Regions from separate parts of the Paenibacillus sp. NPDC056933 genome, predicted to be linked through region 1. Evidence: riboswitches for the same ligand, from Rfam matches in the RefSeq annotation. Region 1 holds a riboswitch; each other region holds the start of a gene.

Region 1 (2,268 bases):
TTTTGAATTTGTCCATATAGATATGTCATTCCATAGCTAAGCTTGTTTTCACTCTACAAAAGAGGCGTTCATTTGGCAAGTCCTCGTTTTTGAAAAAAATTGAAACAAAAGTTCTGGTAAATTCGTTTATATTAGAGTGGGATGGGTAAAAACATTATAAGAGCGCGGACGAAGCAATACAAAATAGCTCTATAATAAAGTAAAGGTTAGGTTTGATAGCTTATCCCGAATACTTTTGAAGGAAACAAAGCACAAAAAAACCGCCGGATACATTCCTGCGGAGAATGTACCAGACGGTTCTATTATGCTTCGTTACAGTAGTGTTATGGTTACAGCATGACGTTGCTCAGCTTGTCCCTAGTCGATGGCCAAAGTCTCATATGCGTCCGTGCTCATAATCCGTTTAGCGCCAACATAGCGGTTGGCCCAGTAGCTTTCACTCAAAGCGCTGATTGTTACTCCCTTAGAAGAAGAGGAGTGTGCAAACTTTCCATCTCCTACGAAGATCCCTACGTGCGAAACCCCTTTACCCGTTGTATTGAAGAATACCAGATCGCCTGGTCTCATTTCCATACGGGATACCGAGTCACCCATGTCGAATTGGGAACTGGATTGGCGAGCCAGATCAATGCCCAGCTTGTCGAATACATAACTTGTGAACCCAGAGCAATCAAAGCCGTTAAGCGTTGTTCCCCCGCTTTTGTATGTAGTTCCCATTGCTGAATCAATGACTTGGTCCATTTTTGAATCTGCGAATGCGCTGCTCGCTCCAAGCGATAATGCGAATGTAAGGCTGAGAACAGCTGCGGTTAATTTCTTTTTAAACAAGAGATATACCCCTTCCAATGCCTGCGAGGTTAGCTTAAGGATTCGGTTGAAGGTCCCCTATGATCCCTCTGTTGCAAGATCAATTCACCCATAACTGGTTCCCCCGCTTCCCAGGTGCTAGGAATTTGGCTATGCTAGTTATGCACCTGTGAAATCAAGAAATGACGATTAAATTTTAAGTAGTTACAAATATGAAGGTAAAGATTACAAAGTTGTTACTAAAAACTCACTGCGATTATTGTAACAGAGGTATATCAGTTTGGCAACGTTTAGCAATAAATTTAGCAAAAAAAACCTCGACCTTTGACGGGGAAAGGTCGAGGTTTGCTTATGTAGCAACATTTGGCGAATGTAGCCTTTACATAGAGAGGTTAATCATTTTTAACCGTTCATACTAACCTTTGACCGTCTTGGACTGCCATAATCGGAAGTGCGCACATATTTTCCATAGACTGAGCAGACATCTGGCGAGTGGATACGTCTGTTGTAGTATAAGACCGGTTAAACCGGTTACTAACCATGAGGCAGAAGTAAAGGCTCCAAAGACCAGCAGATGGAGTCCGCCCAGAAGAATAGCGATACCGCTTAGAGCGATGACATGACGTAGTGCTATCCATACAGCATGTAAGGTGCCGCGGACTCCGCCTTCCTCGTCAGGAGCTGAGATACCAAACTGCATATAGAGCAGGGCATAATGGATAACCCACCCGTATATAATCCAGCCAGCCACGTAGGGAATGCCGGGCAAGAGCAGATGTAATGAATGAAAGCCGTCCATAAAAATGGAGTACAGTTTGGGTACGAGCCAGTAGGCAGGCAGCAGCAGTAATATTGTGCGAATGGTGTACAGCAACAGCATCGGTTTCCAAAGATGTTTAATTCCGCGCATGAATGGAACGCGTTCTTCTGAATGATTAAAATGCTGGAGCGAATAGAGCAGACCTGCCTGAATGAGAGGGCTAATGAGCATTCTCAGCAGCAACATGGCCCCCAGAATCCAAAGATAGCGATGAACCTCCGGACTCGTTGACAGGCTGAGCTGGCTCTCCATTTTGAATAACATCGTGCTTAACTCTCCAACATCAGGCTCCGGATAACGCAGGAGCAAAGGGACCACAGCCGACTGTACCATTTGATAGAGGAAGTATCCCCATATTAGTTGATAGATAAATAAGAGAGCTGCAATGAACATATGCTGACGGACGAGAAACCAGCCTTCACGTATTTTTGCTTTCATTGTATCCACCTCACCATGACAGACTTCCGAATATGGCCTCTATAAGTTTGGTTGCGCTCATGCTCCAGCGGGATTTGGTTGGCTCATCCAGTCCGGCTTTCAGAAAATTGTTCATATGCCGATTCTCCAGTACAATCGTGTACAGCGGATCTGTCATAGCCCAGGACACGGGAGAAGAATAGGTTAGTTTGTAAGTAATGCGT
Region 2 (2,268 bases), on a different contig from region 1:
AGCATACAACCCAGGATCAGGCTTGGACACTCCTTCTTCAGCCGAACAGGCCAGCACATCGACATACTTGCGCAAACCGTAGCTATCCAGTCGACTCTCTGTTCCCGGGCTTTGATTGGCAATAATGCCAATCTTATAGTGCTGCGACAACGTCTGGAGAACAGAGCTGGCTGACGCGAAGGGGCGCTCAAGCTCTTTGCGGAACTTCAGCTTCTCCTGGATCTGTTCGCGGTGCCCCTCATCACTGATTAGGGTTCGAATAGCCAATTTCATCGGCCATTGCTCGTAATTTCGGTAAGAGGCGGCAAATATTTCCCGCACCGTCTGCATCTCCACCTGATAACCAAGCGCACAAGCCTCACGCACGAACTGACCGATAATATCATCCACCGGCTCCCATTCGTCCACGAGCGTATCCCCCACATCAAAGAACAACCATTGTATCCCACGTACTTCCGGCACGCCTATTCCTCCTCGTTAGCCACAGGAAATTCTTATCCCCATTTCCCAAACCATAAAAAAGAAGACCCACCATCATGCATGAGTCTCCTCAAGATTCCGTTTATTTATGATTTCAATTATAACAGGCAGCTGACACCGGATCAATCACAGGTATGGAACAGGAACAACAACTAAACACTACCCATTAAGCAGGAACCCCACTTCCCCATTTAAAGAGTACACAATCCGGTCAGCTCCCATCCCCCGATAGATCCCTTTCGGATGGCTCTGTTCTGTAATGACACACAAGGACTTGGATGTCCATGAGCGGCAGATCTGCAAATATCGACAGGTCAGGTTTAGGCTATTTTCAAAAATAAAAACATTGCCGACACTCCCTTGCGGCAAAAACCATTTCTGAGCTGCAGCCGTGTTCATGCGAATGACATGCTCCACACCGATTCTCCGGAGCCTGCGCTCTTCACCTGCACTGTTGGTCAGAACGGCAAACGGCATTTTTTTGTACATCAGCAATTTGATAAATTTACGTCCTGCTTCATTTGGAGCAGTCACTAAGATCATCTCTTTATCCATCATTCGTTCCTCCCTTGGCGTGAAAAGACAACAAAAAAGAAGCGTGGGGGACCAAGGCCTCCCGGACGCTTCTTCATTAATCCACAGCAAAAAGACACTATGAACCAGCGTACGGCTTGTTGCCTCTCCCTTTAACGCTTACGAGGTTAGCTGACGGATTCGGACGCGAGAGTCGCCCTATTTCCGGCTGTCACCGGAAAATTCACCCCATGGATGCCTACTGTCCTGGACAGTTCATCCTGTTGGTTCCCCCGTTTCCCACCCATGAATGAATGGAAACTCAGCGATTAAAACATCGTTCCTTTGTGAACATAATCAGAGCGATATTATCGTTTGTTTCGTTTTTCATGTAAAATTTAATTTAATTGGAATTACGATATGAATCATACACCCATGCCCTATCGGTGTAAAGTCTGTGCAGATCACCGAATCGACGGATTTTTGCCATTTCGCATCAATAATAACGCTTACAACATATCCATTCTCTACCCATCTCGTCAAAGCTCTCTAATTCTCCCTTTAGCGAAATTCACATAGCTAATCATTCACAGTTCATACACGGAAGGCTTACATTGTGCTTAAAAAAGAAATTTAAATTTTGCAATATTTAATTGCAATCAATATAATAGGAGATAAGAAGAATATGAAATGGAGGCGATTCTCATATCAGTCTACGACTACAAAGTAAACACCCTTCGCGGTCAGGAAGTTGAAATGTCCAACTATCGTGACAAAGTACTGCTTATCGTGAACACAGCAAGTCAATGCGGTCTCACACCCCAATTTAAAGGGCTGCAAGAACTTCAGGACAAATTCAAAGACTCCCCGTTTGAAGTGCTCGGTTTTCCAAGCAACCAGTTCGCACAGGAAAAAGGTTCTTCCGATGATATTGCCGAGTTCTGTCAGATGAACTACGGTGTCAGCTTCCCGATGTTTGAGAAAATCGATGTGAACGGTTCAAGCGCTCATCCTCTATTTCAGCATCTTACCAAAGAAGCACCGGGCGTACTTGGCTCCAAAGCTATCAAATGGAACTTCACCAAATTCCTTGTGGATCAAAATGGACGTGTTCTGAAACGGTATGCCCCCAAAACAACACCTGATAAAATTGAAGCAGATATTAAAGAATTGCTCAAATAACAAGATAACGATCACCCGCATCCCGTGGACAGAGGAACCTCTACCGGGTAACGGGTGATTTTTTCTCTGTCCTATTACTATAGAAAAACAAAA
Region 3 (2,268 bases), on a different contig from region 1:
GCTGCAATGGGCAGCCAAACAACATTACAGCATTGTGAACTGGAACGTTGATTCCCTGGACTGGAAGGGCCTAAGCAAAGACAAAGTAAAGAAAAACATTCTGTCGGCCGTTAAACCCGGTTCCATTGTTTTGCAGCATGCAGGTGGCGGGGTGGGTTCGAATCTAAACGGCACTATCGAGGCGCTGCCTGAAGTTATTGAGGAATTGCGTAATCGGGGGTACGAGCTGGTCACTTTGGACGAAATGCTGGGCCTGCCAAAGGGCAAGTAGGATCTGTTTGTGAGGAGTTCGTATAAAACAAAAGGGTGTCCTTCAATCACATTACCGTGACAGAAGGACACCCTATGCTAATTAGTAAGTTCAAAGTACAGTTGCACTGGATATGTGCAGCTAGTTTGTGTTGTTATTTTAAAATGTAAAGTTCAACATCCTGAATACCAAATGTACTCACAGACTGTTGGCTTCCCGGAATAAAGATATCAATCCTATGACCTTTAATAGCACTCCCCACATCCCGGGCCGTAGCAACAAATGCCTGTTTCGGAAGTCCTGGATGTGTATGACCCGTTACGAGGACCTTCGTACCCAGTGGAATAATACTCGGGTCTACTGCGATTGTGCCCAATTCGAGCGGATTACCGAAGTAATCTACAGCACCCCATCCTCCATTTTCTGAAGGGTCGGCAGAGTATGCGGTTGCTTTTACATCGACTGACTTGCTGTAGTCAAATGTTTTTCCCCAGGCTTGGACTACCTTGTTACCTGCGTTGACATCAAGGCTGGCTGTAGTTATTGTTTTTGCGTTTGTAGCCGCTGCTGCAGATACTGCGTTTGTTTTGCCTGGAATCGTAATTTCCAAACCGCCGTAGATGTTGTAAGCGGAAATGTCACTGTTAGCTTTAATGAGTGTGTTTAACCCAACTCCATATTGCTTGGATAAGGTGTAGAAGGTATCCCCCTCTTTGGCCACATGAACTGAATCAGCGTGAGCCGGAACCGCCTGAATTAGCATTGCTGCTGTCAGCAAAGCTGTTGCTGTTTTGGCTATACGTTTCTTGTTAATCATGGTCTTCCTCCCTCATTGTGCCTGCGAAGTTAGTTGTCGGATTCGGATGGAGGAGACCACCCTATAGGTCCTAATTACATCAAAAGCTATATGTACGCCCTAATTCACCCCAAGCAGCGTGCCATCTTTCTTCCCCTGCACATTCTGCATCATTACATCCCCCACACTTCCTGTCCGGAAGTTTCGGCAGGAACAAATATATCACAATTTTGTAACCATGAGTCGTAGTAAATGTTACCAAATGGAGAAACAGTTCATCACAAATGCTGAAAATATGCGAATCTTTCAACATACAGTCTGACTGAAGTTGTTCCTTTGATGACAGAAACGTTACTTTCTATGTAAATTCATTCTTATGTTCACATGACAAAACAGCCTTGACGACTGTGTGTCGACAAGGCTGTTTTGTCAAGTTTGAATTAAATTAGAGCACTTTGGCAAGGAAGTCCCGTGTACGGGCATGCTTGGGTTCACCAAACACTTCAGCAGGGGTTCCTTCTTCTACAATGACCCCGCCATCCATAAACAGGATACGATCTCCTACTTCGCGAGCAAAGCCCATCTCATGCGTTACAATAACCATTGTCATACCACCTTCAGCAAGACGCTTCATGACATCCAGCACCTCACCGACCATTTCAGGATCAAGTGCAGAAGTTGGCTCGTCAAACAGCATGACATGCGGCTGCATTGCAAGAGCTCTTGCAATAGCGATCCGTTGTTTCTGACCACCGGAAAGCTGATTCGGATAAGCGTCTTTTTTGTCGGACAGGCCGACCGTCTTGAGCAACTCTGCCGAGATTTGTTCAGCTTCCTTAACGGATTGCTTTTTCACTTTGATGGGAGCGATTGTAATGTTCTGCTGCACCGTTTTGTGCGGAAACAGGTTGAAGTGCTGGAACACCATGCCCATTTTTTCACGAGTCGCGTTGATGTTGTGTTTGGGATCTGTGATTGACACACCTTCAAAATTAATTTCGCCGGAAGTCGGCTGCTCCAGCAGGTTCAGGCAGCGTAAAAATGTACTTTTTCCCGATCCGGACGGACCGATGACCACGACAACCTCACCTTTGCCTATTGTTACGTTAATGCCCTTGAGCACATCGTTATTTCCATATGATTTGTGTAATTGTCTAACGTCTATCACTTGCACTCAACTTCCTTTCCAATCGACCCAGCAGCTTGGACAAAATGAACGTCA

The links. Region 1 has a riboswitch for cyclic di-AMP ahead of ACFTRD_RS31935 (C40 family peptidase). Riboswitches for the same ligand answer to the same signal wherever they lie in the genome.
Region 2: it holds a riboswitch for cyclic di-AMP, as region 1 does, so the genes downstream of both, ACFTRD_RS03030 (HAD family hydrolase) here and ACFTRD_RS31935 (C40 family peptidase) in region 1, are expected to answer to the same signal.
Region 3: it holds a riboswitch for cyclic di-AMP, as region 1 does, so the genes downstream of both, ACFTRD_RS15970 (3D domain-containing protein) here and ACFTRD_RS31935 (C40 family peptidase) in region 1, are expected to answer to the same signal.

Annotation. Positions count from the first base shown of each region.
Region 1 covers NZ_JBHUQN010000012.1:29,176-31,443, reverse strand. The annotation lists gene ACFTRD_RS31935 (C40 family peptidase) at 358-828, opposite strand; cyclic di-AMP (ydaO/yuaA leader) riboswitch at 832-969, opposite strand; gene ACFTRD_RS31930 (hypothetical protein) at 1,223-2,065, opposite strand; gene ACFTRD_RS31925 (M1 family metallopeptidase) at 2,076-2,268, opposite strand, start outside.
Region 2 covers NZ_JBHUQN010000001.1:704,896-707,163, reverse strand. The annotation lists gene ACFTRD_RS03035 (HAD family hydrolase) at 1-462, opposite strand, end outside; gene ACFTRD_RS03030 (HAD family hydrolase) at 640-1,038, opposite strand; cyclic di-AMP (ydaO/yuaA leader) riboswitch at 1,156-1,331, opposite strand; gene ACFTRD_RS03025 (glutathione peroxidase) at 1,699-2,175, shown strand.
Region 3 covers NZ_JBHUQN010000002.1:223,917-226,184, forward strand. The annotation lists gene ACFTRD_RS15965 (polysaccharide deacetylase family protein) at 1-271, shown strand, start outside; gene ACFTRD_RS15970 (3D domain-containing protein) at 405-1,067, opposite strand; cyclic di-AMP (ydaO/yuaA leader) riboswitch at 1,070-1,266, opposite strand; gene ACFTRD_RS15975 (amino acid ABC transporter ATP-binding protein) at 1,492-2,214, opposite strand; gene ACFTRD_RS15980 (ABC transporter substrate-binding protein/permease) at 2,201-2,268, opposite strand, start outside.